DNA from 2 places in the Streptococcus sp. XMC genome. Region 2 is predicted to be linked to the other one. Evidence: predicted binding sites of a transcription regulator. Region 2 holds the regulator's gene; the other holds the start of a gene.
What was found. Region 2 encodes Rex, which represses fermentation and respiration genes when NADH is low (regulators of the CRP and FNR family bind a similar motif). Its sites were predicted from a motif close to TTGTGAANTANTTCACAA; they were not measured.
Positions count from the first base shown of each region.

Region 1: a site for Rex is predicted at 3,099-3,116, ahead of LXO72_RS02400 ((S)-acetoin forming diacetyl reductase). Genes of this name have one in related genera too.

Region 1 is NZ_JAJTNQ010000001.1:510,827-518,387, reverse strand. Features, by position in the region: gene LXO72_RS02415 (MmcQ/YjbR family DNA-binding protein) at 1-610, opposite strand, end outside; gene LXO72_RS02410 (copper homeostasis protein CutC) at 687-1,322, opposite strand; gene LXO72_RS02405 (hypothetical protein) at 1,432-2,034, opposite strand; gene LXO72_RS02400 ((S)-acetoin forming diacetyl reductase) at 2,211-2,975, opposite strand; gene LXO72_RS02395 (MIP/aquaporin family protein) at 3,643-4,344, opposite strand; gene glpO (type 1 glycerol-3-phosphate oxidase) at 4,414-6,240, opposite strand; gene glpK (glycerol kinase GlpK) at 6,274-7,561, opposite strand, start outside.
Region 2 is NZ_JAJTNQ010000001.1:738,647-746,207, reverse strand. Features, by position in the region: gene LXO72_RS03470 (class A sortase) at 1-625, shown strand, start outside; gene LXO72_RS03465 (porphobilinogen deaminase) at 778-1,056, shown strand; gene radC (RadC family protein) at 1,119-1,802, shown strand; gene LXO72_RS03455 (redox-sensing transcriptional repressor Rex) at 1,991-2,635, opposite strand; gene LXO72_RS03450 (DUF4649 family protein) at 2,729-2,965, opposite strand; gene LXO72_RS03445 (DUF1831 domain-containing protein) at 2,965-3,312, opposite strand; gene LXO72_RS03440 (cysteine desulfurase family protein) at 3,302-4,429, opposite strand; gene LXO72_RS03435 (ribose-phosphate diphosphokinase) at 4,439-5,395, opposite strand; gene LXO72_RS03430 (CYTH domain-containing protein) at 5,458-6,024, opposite strand; gene LXO72_RS03425 (GTP pyrophosphokinase) at 6,120-6,791, shown strand; gene LXO72_RS03420 (NAD kinase) at 6,775-7,561, shown strand, end outside.

The DNA.
Region 1 (7,561 bases), 230 kb from region 2:
TATCCTCTACTCGTTCATCCAAGGGAATACTGATCCAGTATTTCTTGTTCATATGGTAGGCCGGATAGAATGGAGGCTCTTCTAAGAGTTGGCTGACCTGGTCCAGTTTGAGATTTAAGACCTCAATCTTTCCTTCCTGTCTCGCATCTAGCTTGGACCAGTCAATCTTCATGAGAACGCCAAACCATTTGAGATCTTCTTGATGACGAAAGACACCCGAGTCCGGTGAGCGGTCCCAGAGATATTCGAGGGGACGATCATACTGCTGGCTGATCCAATCCACCAAGCGCTTGGTCTGTGGATACATAAAATCTTTGACAGCAAAACAGGAGCTTCTGATATCTTCCAAGGCCTGCTGACAGGCTTCTCTGACTTGCCCCACATATTGACCCACCATCTGGTCCATATGGAGCTGCATATAGTCGTCACCTGTTTCTTGATCCACTAACCAAAAATCCACTTCCTTACCTTGGACAGTCACATAGAGCTTGAAGTCTCCATCGAGGATTAGTTGCTCATAGTGATAGGCCTCTCCCTGCTCTGAAAACCCATAAGCCAGGGCTTTTTCTTTATCTATACTATATTTCTCAAAATAATCTGGTAAAAACACTGGTCTACTCCTTCTTCTCCAGTATACCAAAAAGAAGCAAAAAATGAGTTGAGAATGGTCCTCAACTCATATACATTTAAAAGACAACTCGAGTCCCATGGACCTGATTCACTCCTGGAACGTCAAGGAAAAGCTGACGATTCTCCAAGGAGACACCGCCACCTGCCAAGATTTCTACCTGGCCATCCGCTAACTTAGCATACTCTTCGTAGCGTGCTAAACGTTGTTCTAAGTCTGTTTCTGGACTGCCGGCTCTTGTTAATAGTCGGGTCACGCCCACTTCCTTCATCCACTCGATCGTCGATGCTTGATCTTCTAGAGGAATCTGGTCAAATGCCATATGCATGGTCAATTCAAACCCTTGGCTAGCTTGGATGAAACGAAGCATGGCATCTTTATCCAGCTGATTGTCAGCAGTCAAGACACCTACCGCCAAGCCATCAACACCCAAATCACGAGCAACTTTCCAGTCTTCTAACATAATGGCTAGCTCTTGATCAGAGTATACAAAATCTCCACCTCGTGGACGAATCATGACGATAACCTTGGCCTTATACTCTTTAGCAAGCCTCACAGTCTCTTTGATCACAGCATAGCTAGGAGTCGTACCTCCTACCGCTAAGTTATCACATAGTTCTACTCGTCGCGCTCCTGCTTGAAAAGCTTTTTCTAAAAGAGTTATGTTTTCTGCACAAAATTCATATAGTGGCATTTTAAATCTCCCTGTTTCTGAAATCGTTTTCTCGTTCTACCTTACTCTTTTTTCTGGGCTTTGTCAAACAGAAAAACCATCGGCTTCATCAGAAACCAATGGTTGATCCTTAATAGGAAATGGGAACGATAATTTGTAATACCATGTTCCCTTTTTCGACCTTCGCAGAATGGATTTGATAGCCACTTGTCGGCAAGGTCAATTGGATTTGATTGCCTGTCATGGTAGCTCTGGTTCCCTCTTGGTTAACTTTTTCAGCAATTTTCGAAGCGACCAAGGCACGTGGAATTGGGAGATGGCCAAGACGGGCCCGTTCTAGGTTTAAGGTCAATTGTTGATCCGTCACACTCGCTGAAAAGTCCATGCTCACCATGGTTTCCACCGGTCCTAGTTCAATCGGCACCTGAACATTGATATAGTCTCCATTCATAGAGACAGCTGTATTGAGGAGTGTTTCATCCGAAACCTCTCCAAGCATTCCTTTAATGACTTGGCGCAATTGAGGAGAATTCAGCTGAAGTTCTGTTTGCAGGCCAGATGTTGTTAAGTCTGCTGTAGAAAGACCTTCTTGGGCTAGATCTACCAGCGAAGTATTCACTGTCACATTTTTAAATTGTTCTTGAGTCGAAACTTTTGCCGGTATCAAGAAAATTGCTAAGACAATCACTAGGAGGAAGGTCAGTCCGATGATTCGTTTGATCCATTTCCACATATGGTCACCTCTTTTCGTTTTAATGGATGGAAGAGAGTTCATCTCTATCACTATTGATCTATTCTTTTTCAAAATATGACTTCTATTCTACCCTAATTTTTCAAAAAAAGCGAACGAGAGGAATAAGGTGCACATAAGAAAAGAGGCTGGACAAAGTCCCAACCTCTGGTTTTATCTTAATGGAATTGCATCCCACCATCCACGATGATGGTTTGTCCTGTGATGTAGTTTGAATCAGGACCTGCAAGGAAGCTAACCGCTGCTGCGACATCTTCGGGTTCGGACAAACGTTTAAGGGTAATATCTTTAGCGAAAGTTTGCATACCCCATTCGTCATCTTTACCAGCGTTCTTACCAACTTCATGAGCGATATCATACATCATTGGAGTCTTAACGATACCAGGTGCATACGCATTGACAGTAATACCTGAATCAGCCAAGTCACGTGCCAAAGTTTGAGTGATACCACGAACTGCAAACTTAGTACCACCATAGACAGTCAAGTTAGGGTTACCTACAACACCTGCTTGTGAAGTTGCATTGATGATTTTTCCGCCATGGCCAAGCGCCTTGAATTGAGCTTGTGCAGCTTGAGCACCCCAGATGACACCACCAACGTTGATGGCAAAAGTGCGTTCAAATTGTTCTTCTGTAATCGTATCAAGTGGTGTAGTTGGAGCAACACCAGCGTTGTTAACGACAACATTTAAATCTCCGAAATGATCCACAACTTTTTGGAAAGCTGCAGCCACTTCAGCTTGTTTGGAGACATCAGCAACGACCGCAAAAGCATTCTCTGCTGATAACTCAGCTACTGCTTTTTCTGCTGTCTCAGCATTGTAGTCTAAGACTCCGACCTTGAAGCCATCTTGTACCAATCGTTTTGCAATCGCAAAACCGATCCCTTGACCTGCACCTGTGACAATAGCTACTTTAGACATATGATTCCTCCTTGGTATCCCCGATACCAGCAAACGTTCATAGAAGAACAGCAAAGGTTGACAGTCAGTTTTGGGTGAATCTATCATAAGTTCCTTCCAAAACTATGCTAACAGTATACTCCTTTGTGAAAAAAGTGTCAAACTCTAGCCTGTTATTTTCTAAAGTATTTTACAATCTATCTTATCTTTATTTAGTAATAGATTAACTGATTATAATAATTTTGAAAAGGGTTTTATATCTTGACAAAAACACTCCTATTGCCTATTGTTTTGGGCCTTATTTCATGCTACACTAATTATAAGACAATCAAATAATAAGGAGATCTAACAATGAAAGAATTCATGGATAAATTGAATAACCTACCTAAACCAGTTCAATACATTATTGCCATCATTATTTTCTTTATCGCGTTTTACATTTCTTATAGCTTGTTTTAAGTTAGAACGTACAAAGCACTCTTTAGCTGATACAGTATTTTAAAAGAGGCTGGGACAAAAGTCCTAGCCTCTAAATTGTCTTTGGATTATCGAGCAAGACGCAGTGGTTGAGTGGGCTCTACTACGCTGATTTTATCAGCTTTTACAGCCCTACTCAACTGTGCGGAGGTGGGACGACGGAATCGAATTCTAACGAATTACCGATTTCTGTCCCACTCTCTTTCTTTTTTTAAAACATTTTAAAGACTGCTACTGCTAGTACTGCTCCAATGATTGGTCCAACTACTGGGATCCAAGCGTAACCCCAGTCGCCATCTCCTTTGTTAGGAATAGGAAGGAGGCTGTGCATGATACGAGGACCTAAGTCACGAGCTGGATTGAGAGCGGAACCTGTGGTTCCACCGAGAGACAAACCAATCCCTACAATCAAGGTACCAACGGCAAAAGTACCAAGTCCTGCTTGAAGGTCATAAAGACCAAGTGCAAAGATAGTCAGTAGCAAGACAAAGGTTCCAAGGATTTCACTGATGAGGTTTGAAGTAGTGTCCTTAATTGCTGGACCTGTACTAAAGGTTCCAAGGATATTTCCAGGATTTTCTTCTGCTAAGTAATGCGGTTTGAACTGTAACCAGACAAGGACTTGCCCGACCATGGCTCCAGCAAATTGAGCAAGGATATAAGGAATGACTGATGCCCAAGCTAGGCCACCATTAAGGGCAACCCCAATTGTCACCGCTGGATTCAAATGAGCCGGACTTAACTTGCCAGAGATAAAGGCTGCCACTGCAACTGCAATCCCCCAACCAAGGGTAATGACGATCCAACCTGAGTTATGGCTCTTCGTTTTCGGAAGAACCACTCCTGCTACAACCCCATTTCCCAAAAGAATCAGGATTAAGGTCCCTAAAAATTCACCAAATAATTCTTTCATATGATTTATTTCTCCATTATAAAGAGGGGCCGGTCAGATATTCTCCTTTCCAACCCCTTTTTGTTTTTCTTAATTTTTTAATGCTGCCAAGTCATTGTTTTCCAAAGCGACTTGCAAGTCTTTGCGGTAGCCAACTTTTTCTTCTTCTGACCATTCATAGAAGCGTCCCATTTCATCCAAAACAGGTTCGACAATTGCATCTAAGCTATCGCGCATGAAGAGCATGTGGTTTGTCCGACGAAGAAGGAAATCAACTGGGCTGAGTGCCAATTCATTGCGCATTGCATAGTGAAGTGACAAGGTATCAGCTAAAGTCAATCCAGGTGCTTGTTCCACGCTATGAGCAAGGGCGAAGACCTTAGGTGCATTGGATCCGTATAGGTTAGCTAGGTAGTGAGCTTCCTTGCTATCCAAACCACGAGATACACCAAGTTGAGCAAAGGCTTCGATTTCAGAATCCACGTTCGTTGGGTTAATTTCTCCACCTGATACTGGATAGGTCTTAGAGTTAATCAATTTGAACTGACGGTCGAACTCTTCCTTGAGAATGGTCAAGACACGCTCCATCGCTCCTTCAGCCATCTTGCGGTAGTCTGTAATCTTCCCACCAGCAAGGGTCAAAAGACCATTGTCATCGCGATCAAGGCTTGATCCACGAGAAACAGCAGATGGATCCAAATGTTTTTCAGAAGTGCTGCCTTCCAAGTGGCTGATTGCTGATTCAACATCTTCACGCGATTTTTCTTTAGAAAGATAGCCTTCAACTGTTGCAATCAGGGCATTGAAGCTTTCATCACTGATAGTTCCGTTGTTTCCCCCATTGTAGTCAGAAGCACTATTTCCTGAGATCAAAGGACGGAGACCAGCCCAGCTACTTTCGATATCATCGATAGTGATGTGAGCTTCTGGGAAGCGATTATTTACGATGCCTAACAAGTAGTCGACATCTTCTTGGGTTACTGTTGGATGCTCTAAGTCACCAGTGTAGTCTGTATCCGTTGTTCCAAAGTAAGTTTTGTTTTCCCGTGGTAAGACGAAGACCATCCGACCGTCTCCAAGACCAGTGTCAAAGTAAACTGGTTGAGAAACTTTGATCTTGCTTGAGTCTACTACCAAGTGAACACCCTTGGTTGGACGCATTTGTGAATGCTGCTCTCCATTATTTGAGAGATTACGCACTTTATCGCTCCAAGGTCCAGTTGTATTAATCACCAAACGAGCCTTGATTTCAAAAACTTGATCAGTCAAGAGATCACGCGCCACTACACCTGTAATCTTGCCAGATTCATCAAAGAGGAATCCTTCTGCTTTTACGTGGTTGGCGATGAGAGCCCCATCTTGGTTGGCACGTTTGATATTTTCAATCACCAAACGAGCATCGTTGTTACGGAAGTCTAGATATACCCCACCACCGACAAGACCTTCTTGTTTCAACTCAGGCTCACGAGCCAATACTTCTTCTTTGGTCAAGACCTTGTTGGCAGCTGGTGTATTGCTGACACCTGCCAAGAGGTCATATAGGTCCATGGCTACCTTGAGACGGAAGAGGCTAAAAGTTGCCCCATCTTCATCATAGACTGGTAAGAGCATTGGGTCTGGTTTTGGAATATGAGGAGCAATTTGTTGAACTACTGCACGCTCTGAAACCGTATCTGATACCACTTCTACGTCAAATTGTTTGAGGTAACGAAGTCCACCGTGGACCAATTTTGTTGAACGGCTAGATGTCCCTTCCGCAAAGTCCTGCATCTCAATCAAACCAGTTTCAAGACCACTTGCCGCTGCCTGCAAGGCTACACCAGCACCTGTGATCCCCCCCCCGATGATCAAAAGATCCAGGGTGCGTTCTTGCATTTTCTTAATCGATAATTCACGAGTTTTCTTTGAAAATTCCATAATTCTTCACTTTCTATCCTACTGAAGTCTTGACTAGTCTTCAATTTCTGCAAAGAGTTGGGTAGCTTTAACAGCTTTCTTCCATCCCTTGTAGAGTTGTTCTTTACGAGATTCGTTCATAGAAGGCTCAAATAGTTCACCAGTTGCATTGAGTTCTTTCAATTCATCTAGGTCTTTCCAGTAGCCGACTGACAGGCCAGCAAGGAAGGCTGCCCCCAAAGCTGTTGTTTCCAAGTTTTTAGCACGAGCGATATCAATACCAAGAATATCCGCTTGGAACTGCATCAAGAAGTTATTCATAGCTGCTCCACCGTCCACTTTAAGGACTTGAATAGCCGTCTTAGCATCAACCTGCATAGTATCGATGATATCCCGTACTTGGTAAGCAATGGATTGAAGAGTCGCCTTAATAAAGTCTTCTTTGGTTGTTCCACGAGTCAAGCCAAAGACAGAACCACGAGCATTTTGATTCCAGTATGGTGCTCCTAGACCTGTGAAGGCCGGTACCACATAAACTTCATCGTTGTTGTGAGAATCACGTGCATATTGTTCAGATTCAGGTGAGCTTTCCACCATGCGTAGACCATCACGAAGCCATTGAATGGCACTACCTGCGATAAAGATGGAACCTTCCAAAGCGTAGTAAACTTTACCATTGATTCCATATCCAATGGTAGTCAACAAGTTATTTTCAGATAACTGCATCTCTTCACCAGTATTCATGATGATGAAAGATCCAGTACCGTAAGTATTTTTAACCATACCAGGTTCAAAGGCCAACTGTCCAAAAAGAGCCGCTTGTTGGTCACCCGCCATACCAGAGATAGGCACTTCTCCACCGTAGAAATGGAAAGGAGCTGTTTTTCCATAGATTTCAGAGTTAGAACGAACTTCTGGAAGCATAGCCTTAGGAATATTGAGGATTTCCAAAATCTCATCATCCCATTTTAGGTCTTTGATATTGTAGAGCATGGTACGAGCAGCATTTGAATAGTCTGTTACGTGAGAAGCTCCGTCTGTCAACTTCCAAACCAACCAAGTATCGATGGTTCCAAAGAGCAATTCTCCTTTTTCAGCCCGTTCTTGTGCTCCTTCTACATGATCCAAGATCCAGCGAATCTTAGTTGCTGAGAAGTAGGCATCAATGACCAAACCTGTTTTTTGGTGGAATTTTTCGACATAGCCTTGGCTCTTAAGTTGTTCAGCTAAAGAAGCTGTTTGGCGAGACTGCCAAACAATGGCATTGTAGATTGGAAGGCCAGTATTCTTATCCCAAACAACAGTTGTTTCCCGTTGATTGGTAATTCCGATAGCTTCGATT
Region 2 (7,561 bases):
CATGGTTTGGCATACCAATCAGTACCAGGTCAACAAGGTATCGAAAAAGACCATCGATAAGAATAAAGAGGCTAAGACTAGCTTTGATTTTAAAGAAGTCAAATCGCTGTCTACAGAATCTGTCATCAATGCCCAATGGCAGGCACAAAAGTTACCTGTTATTGGAGGAATTGCAATTCCAGAATTGAAGATGAACCTTCCGATTTTTAAAGGCTTAGATAATGTGGGGCTTTATTATGGAGCAGGTACCATGAAAGAGGACCAGGTTATGGGGCAAAGGAATTACTCCTTAGCTAGTCACCATGTCTTTGGTTTGACTGGGGCAAATGAAATGCTCTTTTCCCCATTAGAACATGCCAAAGCTGGAATGAAAATCTATATCACTGATAAGGAAAAGGTCTATACCTATGTCATCAATTCTGTTGAGACAGTAACGCCAGATCGGGTCGATGTCATTGCAGATCGAGAAGGGGTAAATGAAATTACCTTGGTGACCTGTGAGGATGCCGCAGCAACTTATCGTACGATTGTAAAAGGTACTTTAGAAACTTCAGTAGATTACTCGAAAGCACCAAAAGATATCCTAGAAGCTTTCACAAAATCTTATAATCAAATGCAATTATAATCAACAAAAAAAGAGGTCCTTGACCTCTTTTTTCTGTTAATTTTCTGCCAATTTGTAAGAGGATAGTCATAAAATGTTACCTGACTGACATATTTTTGCATGCTTTCTATTTTATAATAGAAGAGTGATAGAAAGAAGCTTGGAGGAACCGAATGCCTACAGAAGATATCTATACTCTGCTAAGAAATTTCTACGGCTTACTGGTCAATGATTTTCCAAAAACGGGACTCATTACCAAGGGAATCTACGAAGTTGAACAGGTCTTTAAAACCATTGAAAACCTTCCTGATGATCAAGAACACTTAATTCGATACGAAATTCGTCAATTCCTAACGACCTTGGAACAAGTGCAAGAAGGCTATAGAATTAACTTCTCAAATGAAGAAACTCGAATCCTTGAAAACCTAAGAGAAGTAGTTTGTCCTATATAAATTTTATACAGACTCATCCATTTTCCTCCTCAATTGCGAATTATTAATTGAGGAGGTTTTTTATGTATCATATTGTATTTCAAGAAGCTAGTCTTTTACCTAGAGAACGCTTGCTTACAGAAGGCCCTGATAAGCTCAGTAATCAAGAATTGCTGTCCATCTTATTACGGACGGGGAACAAAAATAAAACAGTCTACGAGATCGCACAGGAGCTCTTAGGCTCACTAAAGAGCTTAAAGGAATTGGCTAGTATGAGCTTTCAGGAGCTACAGGAAGTTCCAGGGATTGGGAAAGTAAAGGCAATTGAGCTGTTAGCTGCTATTGAATTTGGGAAACGAATCCAGACTTCCCAAGTGATTGAAACAGAACAAATTATGAGTAGTCAGAAGCTTGCAAAGATGATGCAGCAAAAGATCGGCCATGAGAAACAAGAGCATTTACTGGCCTTGTATCTGAATACCCAGAATCAAATTATCCATCAGCAAGTGATTTTTATCGGAACAGTCAATCGTAGTATTGCAGAACCTCGAGAGATCTTGCATTATGCCATCAAGCATATGGCGACGTCTTTAATTCTTGTTCATAACCATCCATCTGGAATCATTCATCCTAGCAAGAATGATGATGGTGTCACCAAACAAATGATTGAAGCTTGCAATTGTCTTGGAATTGTTTTTCTTGACCATCTGATTGTCTCAACTGATGATTATTATAGCTACCGGGAGGAGACAGACTTATTGGTATAGAAAGAAGGAGAGTGGGACAGAAATCGGTCATTCGTTAGAATTCGATTTCGTCGTCCCACCTCTGCACAGTTTAGTAGGGCTATAAAAGCTGATGAACTCAGCGTAGTAGAGCCCACTCAAGCACTGCGTCTTGCTCGACAATCTAAAGACAATAGAGAGGCTAGGACTTTTGTCCCAGCCTCATTTTATCATGTATTTTTGCGCATAAAGTAGAGAAGGGTTTGCAGTTCACTGGTTAGATCAACATATTGGACAACCACATCTTTTGGAACTGTTAAGTGTACTGGAGAAAAGCTAAGGATTCCCTTGATACCAGCTTCAACCAGTACATCTGCAACTTCTTGAGATTTTACACTTGGAACGGTTAAAATGGCTGTTTGGATCTCTTGTCCCTCTAGTTTTTCTTTCAGCGTTGAGATGCCGTAAATCGGAATACCATCTTTACTTTTAGTACCGACTAACTCATGATCATCGGTATCAAATGCCATGACAATCTTCATCTTGTTTCGCTCATGGAAACGATAGTGAAGAAGGGCACTTCCCATATTCCCAATACCGACGATAGCAACATTGGTGATGGAGTTATCATTTAAGAGATCTGCGAAAAAGTTCATTAACTTTTTGACATCATAACCAAAACCACGTCGTCCTAGCTCCCCGAAGTAGGAGAAGTCGCGACGAACAGTTGCGGAGTCAATCCCGATGGCTTCAGCAATCTGTTTTGAATTGGCTCTCTCGATTTTCTCTGCATTAAAGCGTTTAAAAATGCGGTAGTAGAGGGAGAGTCGTTTGGCAGTAGCACGAGGAATTGGATTAGTCTTATCTTGTTTCACAATATCACAACCTTTCAAATCTATTGTATAAAAAGTTTGTGAATAAAGCAACTATCTTCTACTAAAAAAACACCAAAAAGGTGCTTTTCTTTCTTAGTTGGAATTTCTTAAACTCTGATCAAACTGAATCAGATAGCGATAGAAGTCGCCTATCTTTCCAGTAAAAGGTAATGTTTGTCCCTTGTAGGATACAGAAACAACCTGATAGGAATCTGGAAGGGTCACACAGCCTGAAAAAGCTAATAAACAGTGATCCAAATTATCGTAGCTGATCTGACGTTCCTTTTTGTATGCATCCAAATAAGTGAGGACTATGAGACCATTGGTCATTACTTTTCAATCCTTTCAAAGATTTCCCGTTCAACTAGACTATCCATAAGGAAGTAGAATTTTTGTTGGATGATTTTATTTTCTGGATTTTTAAAAATATTCACCAAGCGAAGGCCTGACTTATCAGTAATGTTAATTTTAAATCCTGTTAAATCCTTATTGATGATAATTTTTAGCTTAAAGCCATCCCCGCTGTTTGGAACAGCTTCCAATAAACGATTTAATTCGTAGTTCCCAACCTTTGTTTGTGCAAAGGTATTGTCGCGTAGGGTATATTTTTTAATATTTGGATGGATTGCGTATGTGTAATCGCAGTTTGGTAATGAGACAGATGTTTCAAATGCCATGTAATTCTCCTAAAATTTTGTGAATGGTTGTTATAAAAGTATCGACCTCAGCGGTCGTATTGAATTCGGATAAACTAATGCGAATAGATTCCTTCAATCGATGAGAATCTTCGCCATAATAAGCCGCAAGAACGTGGCTTGGTTGAACAGTTCCTGCTGTACAAGCAGAGCCGGTTGAGACTGAAATTCCTGCCATGTCTAAACGAAGCAGTAAGATATCATTGCTGATACATGGGAAGCCAATATTTAAGACATGAGGAAGTTTGGAGTCTGTGCAATTCAGATAAAAATCTAGATCCTCTAGGCCAGTTAGGATACGCTCAGATAGGCTCTGAATATACTGGTAATTTGCGTCTAACTGATCAGTTGCTTCTTTGAGGGCTTGAGCCATTCCAGCAATTGAAATCAAGTTCTCTGTACTAGCTCGACGCTTGTCTTCTTGGTCACCACCGTGTAAGAGATTGAAAAAGTCAGGCTTTCTAGCATAGAGAAGACCAACTCCCTTAGGCCCATGAAATTTATGGGCAGAGGCGGTTAGAAAATCAATTCCTAGCTCTTCAGGGGCTACAGAAAGCTTGCCAACGGCTTGAACAGCATCCACATGAAAAGCAGCAGGATGGTCTTTTAAAAGGTCTGCAATAGCCTTGATGGGCAAGAGATCACCGGTTTCGTTATTGGCATACATGGTGGACACCAAAATAGTATCAGGACGAAGGGTGGCTTGAATATCTTCTGGCCGAATCATTTGATTGACTGGGTGAATAATGGTTACTTCAAATCCATGTTCTTGGACCAAGTACTCAATCGGTTCCAGAACGGCATGGTGTTCGATAGCCGTGGTGATAATATGCTTGCCTTTCTGTCTGTGTTTAAGACAGTAGCCCTTTATAACAGTGTTATTGCTTTCGGTTCCCCCAGAAGTGAAGGTAATTTGTTGACTAGAGGTTTTTAAACAAGTTGCAACGCATTCCCTAGCATCTCTAAGAATCTTTTTCGCTTGGCGACCGTGGGAGTGGAGACTGGATGGATTTCCGAAACTGGATTCCATTGTTTCTGTCATCACCTTGATCACTCCAGGGCTTAGAGGAGTTGTTGCTGCATTGTCAAAATAAATCACGCCGTCACCTTATTTCTTGTGGTATGCAAAGAGTGGACTAACAGGTTTACGCTCTTGGATACGAACAAGGGCATCTCCAATCAATTCGCTTGCAGTAATGTATTTTACATTTTTTGGTTTTTGCTCTTTGGTTGCTACAGAGTCTGTAACTAAAATTTCTTTAATCGGAGCTTGGTCTAGCAATTCTGCTGCTCCCTTAACGAAAAGTCCGTGACTAGAAACAGCATAAATCTCAGTAGCACCATCCCGTTGAACAATTTTTGCAGCTTCAGAGAAGGTTTTTCCTGTATTCAAAATATCATCGATAAGGATTGCTTTTTTGCCTTTAACATCCCCGATGATGTAGCCTTGGTCACGGCTGGCATCGTCTTGGGCGTAGTCAATGATGGCAATTGGGGCATCTAGATATTCAGCAAGATTACGTGCTCGTTTCACTCCGGAGTTTTTAGGACTGACAACCACCACATCTGAACCGGTTAAACCTTGTTTGATATAATGATCAGCAAATAGAGGAATCGTGAACAAGTTGTCTACTGGGATATCGAAGAAGCCTTGTACTTGAACTGCATGAAGATCGAGTGTTACAACACGATCTACCCCTGCCTTGACCAACATATTGGCAACCAATTTCGCTGTAATAGGTTCGCGAGGAGCAGCGGTACGGTCTTGACGTGCATAACCAAAGTATGGAAGAACGACGTTAACGGTATGAGCGCTAGCTCGTTGGCAAGCATCTACCATGATTAACAATTCCATCAAGTGATTGTTAACAGGGAAGCTGGTAGATTGGATGATATAAATATCATATCCACGGACACTTTCTTCGATATTAATTTGGATTTCACCATCTGAGAATTGACGTGAAGAAAGCTTTCCGAGTGGGATGCCAGCAACTTCCGAAATTTTTTGTGCAATTTCTTGATTGGAGTTGAGTGCGAAGAGCTTCATATTGTTTTTTTCTGACATGTGTTTGATCCTCATTTAGATATTATTGTCTAGTCTTATTTTAGCAAAAAAATTCAGTAATTTCAGCTTTTTAGCAAACTTTGAGCCAATCTGGCCACTTTACTTTTTGCTGGCTTATATTCAATTTGTTTTTCCTTGAGAAATTCGTGAAAATAAGTTTCATCTGAGGCAACATCTACCTCCATTTCCAACTCATAGTCCTCAATAGAATTATAACGACTACGGTCAAAGGCTAATAAACCTTTAGGGATTCTTTTCTCACGTCTCTCTGTTTCCAGACTACCCCAGACATCTAAGGCAGCTAGTGGAATTCCTAAATCAGTGAGAAAGCTGGCAATCTCACCTTGAGGGAGTTTTTTCTTGGATAGAAAGTCTTTTACCTGATCAAATGTAAGAGCTTGGTTGTATTCAAAATGTCCCGCTTCTTGCGGTACTTTAAGGGTTAGCTCAGCCCGATCAGCTAAGGTACGAATTCGCAAGGCCATCTGATGATTCCGGATGGCTTGGTCGGGCGTATCGATATAGTGATTGGTTTGTCGAATAGGAGGTTGTTCCTTGAAAAAATCCATAAGAGAGTCGTATTCTTCCTTGGTTAGTAAGGTTTTAAATTCAATTTCTAAATGATTCATAGCCACGTCCTTTTCTTTCGTTTGCAAGCTCTTTATGATATAATAATAGATGTGTTTATTTTATAAAAAAAACTTTGAGATGACAAGGTGATTCAATGGCGATTGATTGGGAAAATTTTTTAGATCCCTATATCCAAGCAGTTGGTGAGTTGAAGATTAAGCTTCGTGGGATAAGAAAGCAGTATCGCAAACAACAAAAGCATTCCCCAATCGAGTTTGTGACCGGTCGTGTGAAGCCGATTGAGAGTATTCTCGAAAAAATGGAACGCAGAAGTATTTCTGAAGAGAACCTGGCTCAAGATATGCAAGATATTGCTGGTCTGCGGGTTATGGTTCAATTTGTTGATGACGTAGAAGAAGTCCTAGAAGTTCTTCGTAAGCGTCAAGATATGCGAGTGGTGCAGGAAAGAGATTATATTCGTCACAAAAAGTCGAGTGGCTATCGAAGCTATCACGTTGTAGTAGAGTATCCAGTAGATACCATTAATGGCTATGAAACCATTTTGGCAGAGATACAGATTCGTACTCTGTCTATGAATTTTTGGGCCACCATTGAACACTCATTAAATTACAAATATAAAGGAGATTTTCCGGACGAGATTAAAAAGCGTCTTGAAGTCACTGCGAATTTGGCTTATCAACTCGACGAGGAAATGGGCGCCATTCGTGATGCCATTCAGGAGGCGCAAGCCCTTTTTGATCCTATGCATCGTAAATTAAACGATGGTGTCGGAAATAGTGATGATACAGATGAGGACTACAGGTAAGAAGGTTTCGATTATTCGAAATCGAAAACGCCAGAGCGAAGAGGTCTTTCAACAACTTCGTTATAAATTAAAAAAGAATAATTTTATCTTGACTGAAAAACATCCGGATATCGTGATCTCCATTGGTGGAGATGGCATGTTGCTCTCGGCTTTTCATAAGTACGAGAGTCAATTAGATCGGGTTCGTTTCGTTGGGGTGCATACAGGGCATCTTGGGTTCTATACGGACTATCTAGATGATGAGATTGACAAATTAGTAGAAAATCTTAAGTATGATACAGGTGCCAAGGTATCTTACCCAATCCTGAATGTCAAAGTGACCTTTGAAAATGGCGATACTAAGATTATGCGAGCCCTTAATGAAGCGACTATCAAACGCAGTGACCGAACCATGGTGGCTGACCTAACCATCAATGGCGTTCATTTTGAGCGGTTCAGAGGGGACGGCATTACCGTTTCGACCCCTACAGGTAGTACGGCTTATAACAAGTCTTTGGGAGGGGCTGTTCTTCACCCGACAATCGAAGCACTTCAAATTGCAGAAATTGCTAGCCTGAATAACCGTGTGTATCGAACTTTGGGTTCATCGATCATTGTTCCTAAAAAAGATAAGATTGAAATTACGCCAAGCCGGCCTGGTTTTCACATTCTCTCTGTCGATAATTCAACTTATTCTTATCGAAATATCGTCCATATCGAATACCAGATTGATAACCACAAGATCAATTTCGTAGCGAGCCCAAGTCATACCAGTTTCTGGAATCGGGTCA